Regions from separate parts of the Pseudoalteromonas sp. SR45-5 genome, predicted to be linked through region 2. Evidence: riboswitches for the same ligand, from Rfam matches in the RefSeq annotation. Region 2 holds a riboswitch; the other holds the start of a gene.
The links. Region 2 has a riboswitch for lysine ahead of dapA (4-hydroxy-tetrahydrodipicolinate synthase). Riboswitches for the same ligand answer to the same signal wherever they lie in the genome.
Positions count from the first base shown of each region.

Region 1 (3,998 bases), on a different contig from region 2:
ATGTTATTTGTGTGTTCTTTAAAACTATATCAAAGGTTGTTTAACTACCATGGTTTCCTCGATTATTCTAACCCTGATAGCGATTGCATTTTTACTGATCGTTATAGAAGATATAATCCATGTCAATAAAGCTAAAACCACGCTGTTTTTTGGTACGCTTTGCTGGATTCTTCTTTTTATATACCCCCTACACGGGCAAAGCCCCGATACGATTCAACATCTTTTAAATGAAAATATTTTAGAAATTGCCTCGCTATGGCTATTTTTAATGGCTGCAATGACCTTTGTCGCGTATTTAAATTCAAAGGGGTTTATAGAAAATATTGTGCACCGTGTTATGCCAAAAAGTATTAGCGAAAAAAAGCTCATGTTTTTGGTGGGTGGTTTTGCGTTTTTGTTTTCGTCGATTTCAGATAACGTAACAGCGACGCTTATATCGCTTGCGGTTGTTATGTCGTTAAAACTTGAACCTAAAAAGCTCGTTAAATACGCCACGCTTATTGTGTTTGGGGTTAACTCAGGTGGGGTATCGCTAATAACAGGTGACGTAACCACACTAATGATATTTTTAGATGGTAAAGTAACCATTGCTCATTTATTACTACTTATAGCGCCAGCACTTGCAAGCGTTATGCTGCTTGCCGCGTTACTGTCTATAGGTATGAAAGGGCGTGTTGAGTTTGCTAGTGCAGGTAAAACCCGCATTGAAAAAACCGACATAACCATTGCTGTTATATTTTTATCTACCGTAGTGAGCACACTTACGCTGAGTGTAATTTACAGCGTACCGCCTCTATTAACCTTTTTGTTTGGCTTATCAGTGATGTTTTTAGTGGCGCAATTTTTAATGCGTAAAAAAGACATAAACAAAGACATAATCGATTTTGTTCGCGATATAGAATACGACACATTATTGTTTTTTGTAGGCGTACTTTTACTTGTAGGTGCACTTAAAGAAATTGGTATGTTGAGTAAATTTACCGATCTATACACGGTAATGGCACCAGAATACGCAAACTACTTAATGGGCATATTATCAGCTGGGGTCGATAACGTACCGCTTACCGCTGCATTATTAAAAGCCAATATAGTAATGAGTCAACAACATTGGTTGTCGTTTACGTATGCAACGGGTGTGGGCGGTTCAATGCTTATTATTGGTTCGGCTGCGGGCATTATTGCCATGAGTAAAGTTAAAGCGCTTACCTTTATGAGCTACTTGCGTTTATCGCTGCATTTATTAATTTGTTACACGGTTGGATATGCGGGCTCGTATTACATGGGCAGTTTTATTTAACTCATAAATTATTAAATGCTTGACAGCTAGACGTCTAAACGATAACTTTCAAAGCCCCGCTACTTAGTGGGGTTTTGTTTTATTAGCCACTGGTTAATAAAGCATTCAGAAGAGGTGCGATACTTAGGTACTTAATGTTAGGCGACGAAAGCCGATGATCATTAAGGAGGGAAGTACTCGCCGAGGAAAATAATGGTACGTCGTCATTGTTTTTCGGTTTATGGGGCTGAATCCTCAAAACTGTCACCAATATAGGTGGAGAGCTTCTGGCAGTGGACTTATCTTCAAGCATTCCTTTGCCAAGTTCTTCTTGTTTTATTGCGGTTTGGATACCGCGAAAGGAGACTAAATGACTACCCAATCAGTGCCACAAACAGTATCAGGCGCAAAATCAGATTACATCGTTGCCAAATTTGGCGGAACCAGTGTTGCAAATTTTGAAGCGATGAGTCGCTGTAGCGAAATTATTGTTGCAGATAAAAGCGTACGTATTGTTGCCGTGAGCGCCAGTGCCGGCGTAACTAATCACTTAGTTGCACTGTGTAAATCAAGCATTACTCCTAGTGAGCGCCAAGAACACATAAACGGCGTGCTTGCTATTCAACAAACTATTTTAGATGAATTATCGCTAGATGCCGATTTAGCGGTTGGCTTTAACGAAACCCTAAAAGCATTTCAAACATTGGCTCAAGAGCCACTAACAACCGATCAGCAACACGACGAGCTACTTAGCTTTGGTGAGCGTTTATCGTCGTATTTGTTTGCTCAAGTGCTGCGTTTACAAGGTTTAAACGCCGATCGCTTTGATGTGCGCAAGGTACTTAAAACCGACAGCCAATTTGGTAAAGCAACGCCCAATGTTGCAGCCACAGCGCAAGCTGCTAAAGAGCATTTAATTCCGTTATTAGACGCTCAAGTAATTGTAACTCAGGGATTTATTGGTAGTGACGAATACGGTCACACCACAACGCTAGGACGTGGTGGTTCTGACTATAGCGCTGCATTACTAGCTGAAGCAATTAACGCTAAAAGTGTGCATATTTGGACCGACGTAGTGGGCATTTTTAGCACCGACCCGCGTTTGTGCGCAAAAGCGACGCCTATTGCACGCTTAAGTTTTGACGAAGCCGCTGAAATGGCAACCTTTGGCGCAAAAGTATTACACCCAGCAACTATTTTACCAGCGAGCCGTAGCCACATTAACGTGTTTGTAGGTTCTAGCCGCGAGCCAGAGCGTGGCGGTACGTGGATTGAGCGCGAAAAATCGCAGCAACCAGGTATACGCGCAGTAACGCAACGTAAAAACCAAATATTGCTTACGCTTAAAAGCCCAGAAATGCTACTAGCAAGCGGCTTTTTAGCACGCGTATTTACACTATTAAGTGAATATAATATATCGGTAGATTTGGTAACCACATCAGAAATCAGTGTAGCTATAACGCTTGATAACGCGCAAAACGCCTCGCGCCCAGAGCTTGATCAAGAATGCCTAGATAAGCTTGCAGAATTTTGCCATGTTTCGGTAGAAAACAACCTAACATTGGTGGCACTTATTGGCTCTGAGATTCAATTACGCCAACACGAAATGAACTTAATGAGTGTACTAAAAGACTTTAACATTCGATTAATTTGTCACGGTGCTAGTAAGCACAACCTGTGCTTTTTAGTAGAGCAAACTGAGTCAGATAACGTAGTACAGTCTATTCATAGCCGTTTATTAGAAAACGATTTTGCTGCGTAAATAACGGTTATTCAGGAAAATTAACTAGTAAGGTTGCTTAACAAAATTAATAAAGTCATTTAATAAAAAGCATCGCCAGTCGGTGCTTTTTTTATGCACCACACTCACATCAAAACAAACATTACTGTCACTGCTATCAGCTACAGTAACGCGATTACTGCAAGCACTCAGCTTTGCACTATTTAATTCGTCAAACACATTGGGGCTAAGTAACTTTGCAATAGGGCGGCTGGTGGCTTTAGCAAGAGACTCTTTTAGTGTCCAAATTCTAAAAAACGTATCTGCTTGGGCTTGGGTATTAGTAGGCTTGGTGATAAGTGTAATTTCATCATTATGATAAAAATGCTTAGCTAGCTTTTCAAATGGGCGCTTTAGGCTTACTTTTTCAATATCAAAACCAAACTCACTTTTATCAAAATTTAGCGCGACTCCAACTAAACCATGTGAGTGCGAAATACAGGTATTAATAACATCACCACTTACATGTACTTGCAGCTTTGAGCTTGCCTCGTCAAATTCTGTACTCATTTTATTAAGGGCTACGTGCGCATGTTGCGGCTGCGCTACTTTAATAAGGTGTTTTAACAATAACCGCGTCGCTAAATACTCTTGCTTAGCTTGTGGGCTTTTACGGCGGTTTATAATGTTTAACTCAAACGGGCTTAAGCAATCGGGCAAATTAAAGTCTCTAAGCTCAAGTGTTTTAGCATTAAATAATAAAATACTGTTACTCGCTAAAGACAAATTTGCCAATTGAGTTGAAGTAATACTCAAGGCGTTTTTAAAATAGTGTTCAGTCATAAAAGCCCTAAAGCAAAAGAAGTCGCTGATATTGTGAGCGGTTAACGCCACTAATAAAGGCTGGGTACAATTTTATTACTCAGCTGGCATGAAATATGGTTTAATTCACAATAATCAAAATAATAACAGATTTGTAGATGTATGGCACAAGTGCGTGAT
Region 1 is NZ_JACJDN010000346.1:86-4,083, reverse strand. It holds gene nhaD (sodium:proton antiporter NhaD) at 50-1,297, shown strand; lysine riboswitch at 1,399-1,571, shown strand; gene lysC (lysine-sensitive aspartokinase 3) at 1,647-3,038, shown strand; gene H5072_RS12955 (4'-phosphopantetheinyl transferase superfamily protein) at 3,063-3,839, opposite strand; partial or broken gene H5072_RS12950 (hypothetical protein) at 3,981-3,998, shown strand, end outside.
Region 1: it holds a riboswitch for lysine, as region 2 does, so the genes downstream of both, lysC (lysine-sensitive aspartokinase 3) here and dapA (4-hydroxy-tetrahydrodipicolinate synthase) in region 2, are expected to answer to the same signal.

Region 2 (7,049 bases):
TGTACCTGCAGCAAAATCAACACAATCTTCAAGTGCTTGTGCTTGTGTATCAGCAGTAACAAGTGAAACAGTTGCGTCATTTTCACCCATTAATGTAGCGATGAGTAGATACTGCAGAAGCATTGTTAGGGAAAGTCACTAATAAGCTTACTGTTACTTCTTTATCTTCATATAAAGTACAACCCGTACCATCCACAGCATCAGTCATAGGTGTGTTAGCACACTTATCATCTGCATCAGGAATGTTATCGTTATCGCTGTCTACAGGAGCTACAGCTACTTCAACTACTTTAGGCTCTGGAGCTGGTTTTACTGGCTCTACAGGAGCAGAGTTTTGGCCAAATAAGTAGTTAATACCAATTTTAGCACCAACATCTGTGTAACCACGGTCAAGACCTTGGTATACAGCTGTTTCAGCATTTACAAATAAGCCATCTGTAATGAAATGTTGGTAACCAACACCTGCATTTAAGAATGTGTTGTCATCAACTACGTCAATTTCTTTAATACCGAAAAGACCATAGAAAGGACCGCCGTCTAAATGGTAAAGAGCATCAATACCGTAACGCTCGCCATCAATATTGTTACGGTTGCCAGCAACTTTATCAAAAGCATTAAAATCCATGTCTGCATATTCAAGACGTGCGCTCCAGTAATCACTGAAACGGTAACCAGCTTCAACACCCCAGCCAGTTGATTCGTTTACGTCAAGACCGGCTTGGTCACGCATGTTTTTCCAAGATGCGTCATAGTAGTCGCCAAATGCGCCAATGTAGAAACCTTCTTCTTTATCAGCAGCGAATGTAGATGCGCTAGTTGCAGCCAACGCGATTGCAATTGTAAGTGATTTTAATTTCATTGTTTTCTTCCCATTTGAACAATTTTAAATTGTAGCTAATCGATACTAGCTCAATCAGTTTTATATAGACTAACTGAGCCTTTGTTAATCAATACTTAACGAAAAATAAAGTTTATTACTTTTTTCTATGCCTTGTCGCAACACACATCCACTTACTATAGGCGAAATTAAAACTTTATTGAAAAATAAATATAGTAGTTTTTTGTAAATTAGTACTTAGCAAGGAATGTAAGAGCAATTAAATTAAATGCACTTATAAATGCAAAGAAATATTGCTTGGTTTTAATTGTGCGCATAATACCACCAGAATTAGCATTCCCCTAGGTATATGCGCATGTTTGATTAAAAAATGACTCTTTTTAATCATGTGGTTATATTTAAAGTTAAGTATTAAGTACCACAAAAAGTCTGGTAGTCATTATCATTCGTCGGTGGAGAGCAAAATTCTGATAACTTTTCACCGTAAGAGTATGGATTACCGGCTATTTTTATAAAGCGCTGTAGCAACTCGCTGGATCCTGTAGCGTTATATTGTGCAATTATTTCTTCGATCACATGATTACGCGGTATTACACGAGGATTTGCCGCTCTCATTACTTCATAACTATTATCGTCAGTTAAACTTACCCACTTAGCTCTCCATTCAATTAGCGACTCAGGTACGCTTTTTTTTCCTTTTAAGGATTCAGTAAGCGCATCAAAGGTATTGGTGTAGTCGAGCTGATTATCTTTTAATAGCGTTAACAGCTCTGCTATTAACTCGCCACTACTATCGCTAGATTCAGTTAAACCCAGTTTTTGTGCCCACATAGCCGTAAACTCAGCATTAAACTGCTCAGCAAAACTATTAATAAATGGCGTCATTAATAAAACTGCTTGCTCGTCATCATCGCTAATAAGCGGTATTAAACTCTCAGCTAAGCGTGCGCAGTTCCAGTTAGCTATATTAGGTTGATTACCGAATGCATAGCGGCCTTGTTTGTCTATAGAGCTAAATACGGTATCAAAATCAAAGCTATTCATCATGGCACACGGGCCGTAATCAATAGTCTCTCCGCTAACTAGCGTATTATCTGTATTCATTACTCCGTGAATAAAGCCAACACGCATCCAGCTCACAACTAGCTTAACTTGGTTTTTAATCACAGCGCCTAAAAATGCTAAGTATCGCTGCGAACCTGTATCGGTTATTTCTGGGTAGTGTCGCTCTATAGCTAAATCGGCTAAATTTTTAAGCCCTTCAACATCGCCTTGCGTCGCTAAATATTGAAACGAGCCAACACGAATATGACTCGTTGCTACACGCGTAACGATAGCCCCTGCTTGTGGCGGATTACGATAAACCGTTTCACCACTACCAACAACCGCTAAGCAGCGTGTGGTTTTAACTCCCAGTGCACGCATTGCTTCGCTCATTACGTATTCACGAATAGCAGGACCAAGAGCACAACGTCCATCCCCACCTCTTGAGTAAGGAGTAGCACCAGAGCCTTTTAATTGAATATCCCATAACTGGTTTTCATCATCACTAATAGCGCCCAGTAAGTGCGCTCGTCCATCGCCTAAGCGTGGTGAAAAATGTCCAAATTGGTGCCCAGAGTAACCAAGTGCTACTGCAGGAATCGCCTGTTTTTCGTTACCGCTAAAAGTGCTGGCACGCAAATCAGCCGCAACGTTAATATTAAATTGTTTTGCTAAACTCTCGTTCCACAGCAATAACTGAGGAGAGGCGACACTTGCAGGGAAATCTTCTATCGCGAAGTTTTCTGCAACATCTGTGTATCTTGGCACTAATTTCATGGTAATTCCTATTGTTGCTGACTTATACCAACACGGTTGTCACCTACGCCATAAGCAACAATTAAGCTTAACTCTTGCATACTTAAGCCACTTTGCTCTTGCATTTCGTTAAAAAAAGCTTGGGCTGCATTTAGTGACTTTTTAGTTTGTAAGCCGCCGTCTATAATTTTATGGGCACGCAAATAATTCTCTACATCGCGTGATAGTAAAAATGTATCTTTACCAAGTGCTCGCAGCGCATAAGGCCCTGTATTTCCGCCTAAACGCGAACCATGCTTTTTTAAATATGCCCACAAACCAATAATATCGTCTGTTGGCCAATTAGCGATAAACTGACTAAAACTGCCATGTTCCCCTGCTATTTCGTGGATCATGTAAGCATTTTCGGTAATTGTTTTTACTTTTTTATAGTTACGAACAATTCGCTCATCCGTTGCTTTTTGTTCCAGCATATCAGGTGGCATCATTAATAACTTGTCAACGCTAAAATCCCAAAAAACCTCTCTAAAGCCTGCCCACTTATTATTTATGACTGACCAATAAAAGCCGCTTTGAAATACTTTTCGAGTAAATTCTTCAAGCCAATCGTCGTCACTTAACGTGCTTAGTTGTTTTTTAGATAGCGGTTTTGCAAGTAATAACTTAAGCATTTTTTCGGATCCTTTTCGCTCTACCGCTCGCTTATAAATATCGCTAAATTTTTCCATACTAATTAAATACCTCACTACTTATATTGCTAGTGTACGAGAAAAGCACCTAATACGTAACCACCCCTCTTTTCGATGAATTAATCTGTATTTAGTCGCTTGACACCTAGACGGCTAAAATGCTTTAATCGCCGTAATTACCCTATTTAAATTGCACAGGTTTGTAAGTTTTACTCTACAAACAGGTGCAAAGGGCTAGAAGAGGTGCGTTATTCAGGTAGCGTATGTTAGGAGCGCAAACTCCAGCAAGCATACGTGAGGGGAATTAACGCCGAGAAGTAACCACTTTTGCGAGGTGTTTATTTCGGGCGACTAGGTTGAACCCTAGCGACTGTCACCAATAGCTGCTTATAAAAAGCAGCTTGTTAGTTTGGTGGAGAGCTTCTGGTCTTAAATATTAAGGCCGTGCGCCCTATTATTTTAAGCCCATTCGCTCTTCGAATTATTAGTTCGAACGACGTTAATGCGGCTCCTTCCATAAAGCTTTTTAACTCTTCGAATAATACCAATTGCATTAAATTAGTTATCGCTAAAATGATCACGTTTTTAATAAAATTGGTACAAATTATAAGTTCGTGAGAGATGATCAACAACTTCAATTTAAACGACTACTCACTGTGGACCGCGCTCGTAACGCCATTTGATCAACACGGCGATGTTGACTACAACACGTTAACTAAGTTGGTTAGCGATCAAGAAGCGGCACATAACGGTATTTTGCTACTTGGCAGTACGGGCGAAGGTTTAGCACTAACGCTAAAAGAGCAACAAGCCATTGTTGAGCACGTATGCCAGCTAAAACCAACAGTACCACTCATGGTAGCTGTGGGCGGTAGTAACTTAAAGCAACAAATTGAGTGGGTTAACTACTGTAATACACTCCCAATTCATAGCTTTTTACTTGGCTCACCGCTTTATGCAAAACCTGGCGCTATAGGTCAAACTCATTGGTTTGAAAGCCTACTAAATGCAAGCGCTCATCCATGTATGCTTTATAACGTACCCGGTCGAAGCGCTGTTAGCATCCCAGCGGCAACAATTCAAAACTTACAAAACAATAAAAATTTATGGGCGTTAAAAGAAGCGAGCGGCAGTATTGCTCAGTTTGAAGCTTACCGCCAAGCGGCGCCTAATTTAGCTATTTTTAGTGGCGACGATGCGCTAATGCCTTATTTTGCTCAAGCTGGCGCAAAAGGTTTGGTGTCGGTAGCTGCAAACGCATGGCCTGAACAAACTCACGAGTTTGTTAAGCGCAGTTTAAGTGGTCAACACCCTAATTTATTTGCCCAGTGGTCAAGCGCTATTAATAGCCTATTTGCTGTCGCAAACCCTATTCCCGTAAAGGTACTGATGCATTTGCAAGGCCGCTTAAGCAGCCCGCAACTTCGTCCACCTTTAACACATCTTGAGTTAACTCAAACCGATTGCATTACAACTGCAAACAACACCATTTTATCTTGGCATTAAATACAGGTTTTTATAATGAGCTGGTTAGAACTATTAAATAATTTAGAATCGGGCGCAGTACGCGCTGCATCACAAAACGAAAGCGGCCAATGGCAAGCTAACGTAGAAGTAAAGCAAGGCATTTTAGAAGCCTTTAAAAATGGCACTAATACTGAATTTGCAGGCGGCTTTGTTGATAAACATAACCTAGCTCCGCAAGAATTTAGTACTGATGATGGCGTCCGTATGGTACCAGGTGGCTCAAGGGTTCGCCGTGGTGCTTATGTTGCTAAAGGCACGATTATTATGCCACCAGCGTATGTAAACATTGGCGCATATATCGACGAAGGCACAATGGTAGATAGCCACGCATTGGTGGGTTCTTGTGCACAAGTAGGTAAAAACGTACATTTAAGTGCTGCAGTTCAGCTTGGTGGTGTACTTGAGCCAATTGGTGCAAGCCCAGTAGTGGTTGAAGATGACGCATTTATTGGTGCAGGCTGTATTATTGTTGAAGGCGTAGTCATTAAAAAAGGCGCAGTACTTGCCCCTGGCGTGCGTTTATCAGCAACTATTCCAGTATACGACTGCGTAAACGAGCGCCAACTAGATAAAGGCGAGCCAATCCCAGAGTACGCGATTGTAATACCGGGCTCTCGCCCTGCATCAAACGAATGGGCGCGCGAGCAAGGCCTAAGCATGTCGTGTGCGTTAATAGTTAAATACCGCGACGAGAAAAGCGATGCATCGTTATTGCTTGAAGAGGTTTTACGATAATGAGCTTTTTGAGCACGCCTATCAAAACCGCTGTAAATACTATTACACAACAACTTGATACACCTTTTTTTGTTTACGACCTAGATCAACTAAACACGCATCTTGCGCGTTTAGTTGCGCAAACCGATGTAAAGCTGTGGTACGCGGTAAAAGCAAACCCACTGTCTAAAATTATTCAAAGCTTAGACAGTGCTGGCTTTAATTTTGACGTAGCAAGTAAAGGTGAGCTTGAGCAAGTACTAGCACAAGGTATTAGCTCGCAGCGCGTGCTCAACACAGGGCCTGCAAAAAGCCCTAAACAAATAAAACACTTTATTGAGCGCGGCGTGCGTATATTCGTAGCAGAAAGCCTCAATCAAGTACGTTGGTTAAACCAACAAGCGCAACTACAAAACACGCAGTTACAAGTATTACTGCGTGTACAATTACGCTGGCCTGAAGGTGAAAAAAACCCACTGGGCGGCGACAGCCTTACGCCGTTTGGTTTGGGTTGTAATGAGTGGCAAGCACTCAATGTAGCTGACTACCCTGCGCTTAAATTTGACGGCCTGCATATTTTTCAGTGGGGCAACATGCTTAGCACTCAAAAACTAAGCGACTTGTGGTCACAAATGATTGCACCTCTTAGCCAACTTGCCAGCGATTTAAATATTAGCCTTAAAATTCTCGATTTAGGCGGCGGTTTAGGTATTCCTTATACACAAAACGAAGCAACACTTGATTGGGATGACTTAATTGCTGCGCTAGCTAAAATTAAAAATGATGCGGGTGTAGAAGAGCTATGGATGGAACTTGGTCGCTATGCCGTTGGCGAATGCGGTCATTACGCAAACCCAGTAGTAGAGCGCAAACAAAACTACAATCAAGAACAAGTAATTTTAAGCGGCGGTATAAATCACTTATTACGCCCTGCTGTTACCAGCCAGGACTTTCCTGCTGCATTACTGCGTGAATCCAGTGCTAAAACTCAAGCGGTCACTTTATACGGCCCACTTTGTACAGCGCTTGATTGCTTGGGTGAACATAACTTACCAAGCGATTTAAATGAGCACGACTGGCTAGTGTTTAGCCAATGCGGTGCTTACGGCTTTACCGAAAGTATGCCGTATTTTTTATGCCATGAGCTAGCTGCTGAGTACACCTTGCAAAACGGTACACTTACCTGTGTTCGCCAAGCCGAAAATGCCAGCCATTATTTAAGGTAACAAGTATGAGTAATACAACACACATTAGCCAAGAGAACATTGTAGTAGGGGAAGTTGCAAACGGCTTACCACTTACAATTCCTGTGTATCGTTTAAAAGGTGATGGCACAGGGCCAAGTGTTTACATTCAGGCCAATATGCATGGCGCTGAAGTGCAAGGTAACGCAGTTATTTTTCAGCTGCTTGAGCAATTAAAACACCTTAACCTTAGTGGCGATATTACCCTTGTACCTTATGCAAATCCGATTGGCTGTA
Region 2 is NZ_JACJDN010000125.1:26-7,074, forward strand. It holds partial or broken gene H5072_RS06860 (outer membrane beta-barrel protein) at 89-859, opposite strand; gene H5072_RS06865 (YdiU family protein) at 1,250-2,659, opposite strand; gene H5072_RS06870 (DNA-3-methyladenine glycosylase I) at 2,668-3,366, opposite strand; lysine riboswitch at 3,558-3,758, shown strand; gene dapA (4-hydroxy-tetrahydrodipicolinate synthase) at 3,949-4,833, shown strand; gene H5072_RS06880 (2,3,4,5-tetrahydropyridine-2,6-dicarboxylate N-succinyltransferase) at 4,849-5,589, shown strand; gene H5072_RS06885 (PLP-dependent decarboxylase) at 5,589-6,794, shown strand; partial or broken gene H5072_RS06890 (succinylglutamate desuccinylase/aspartoacylase family protein) at 6,800-7,049, shown strand, end outside.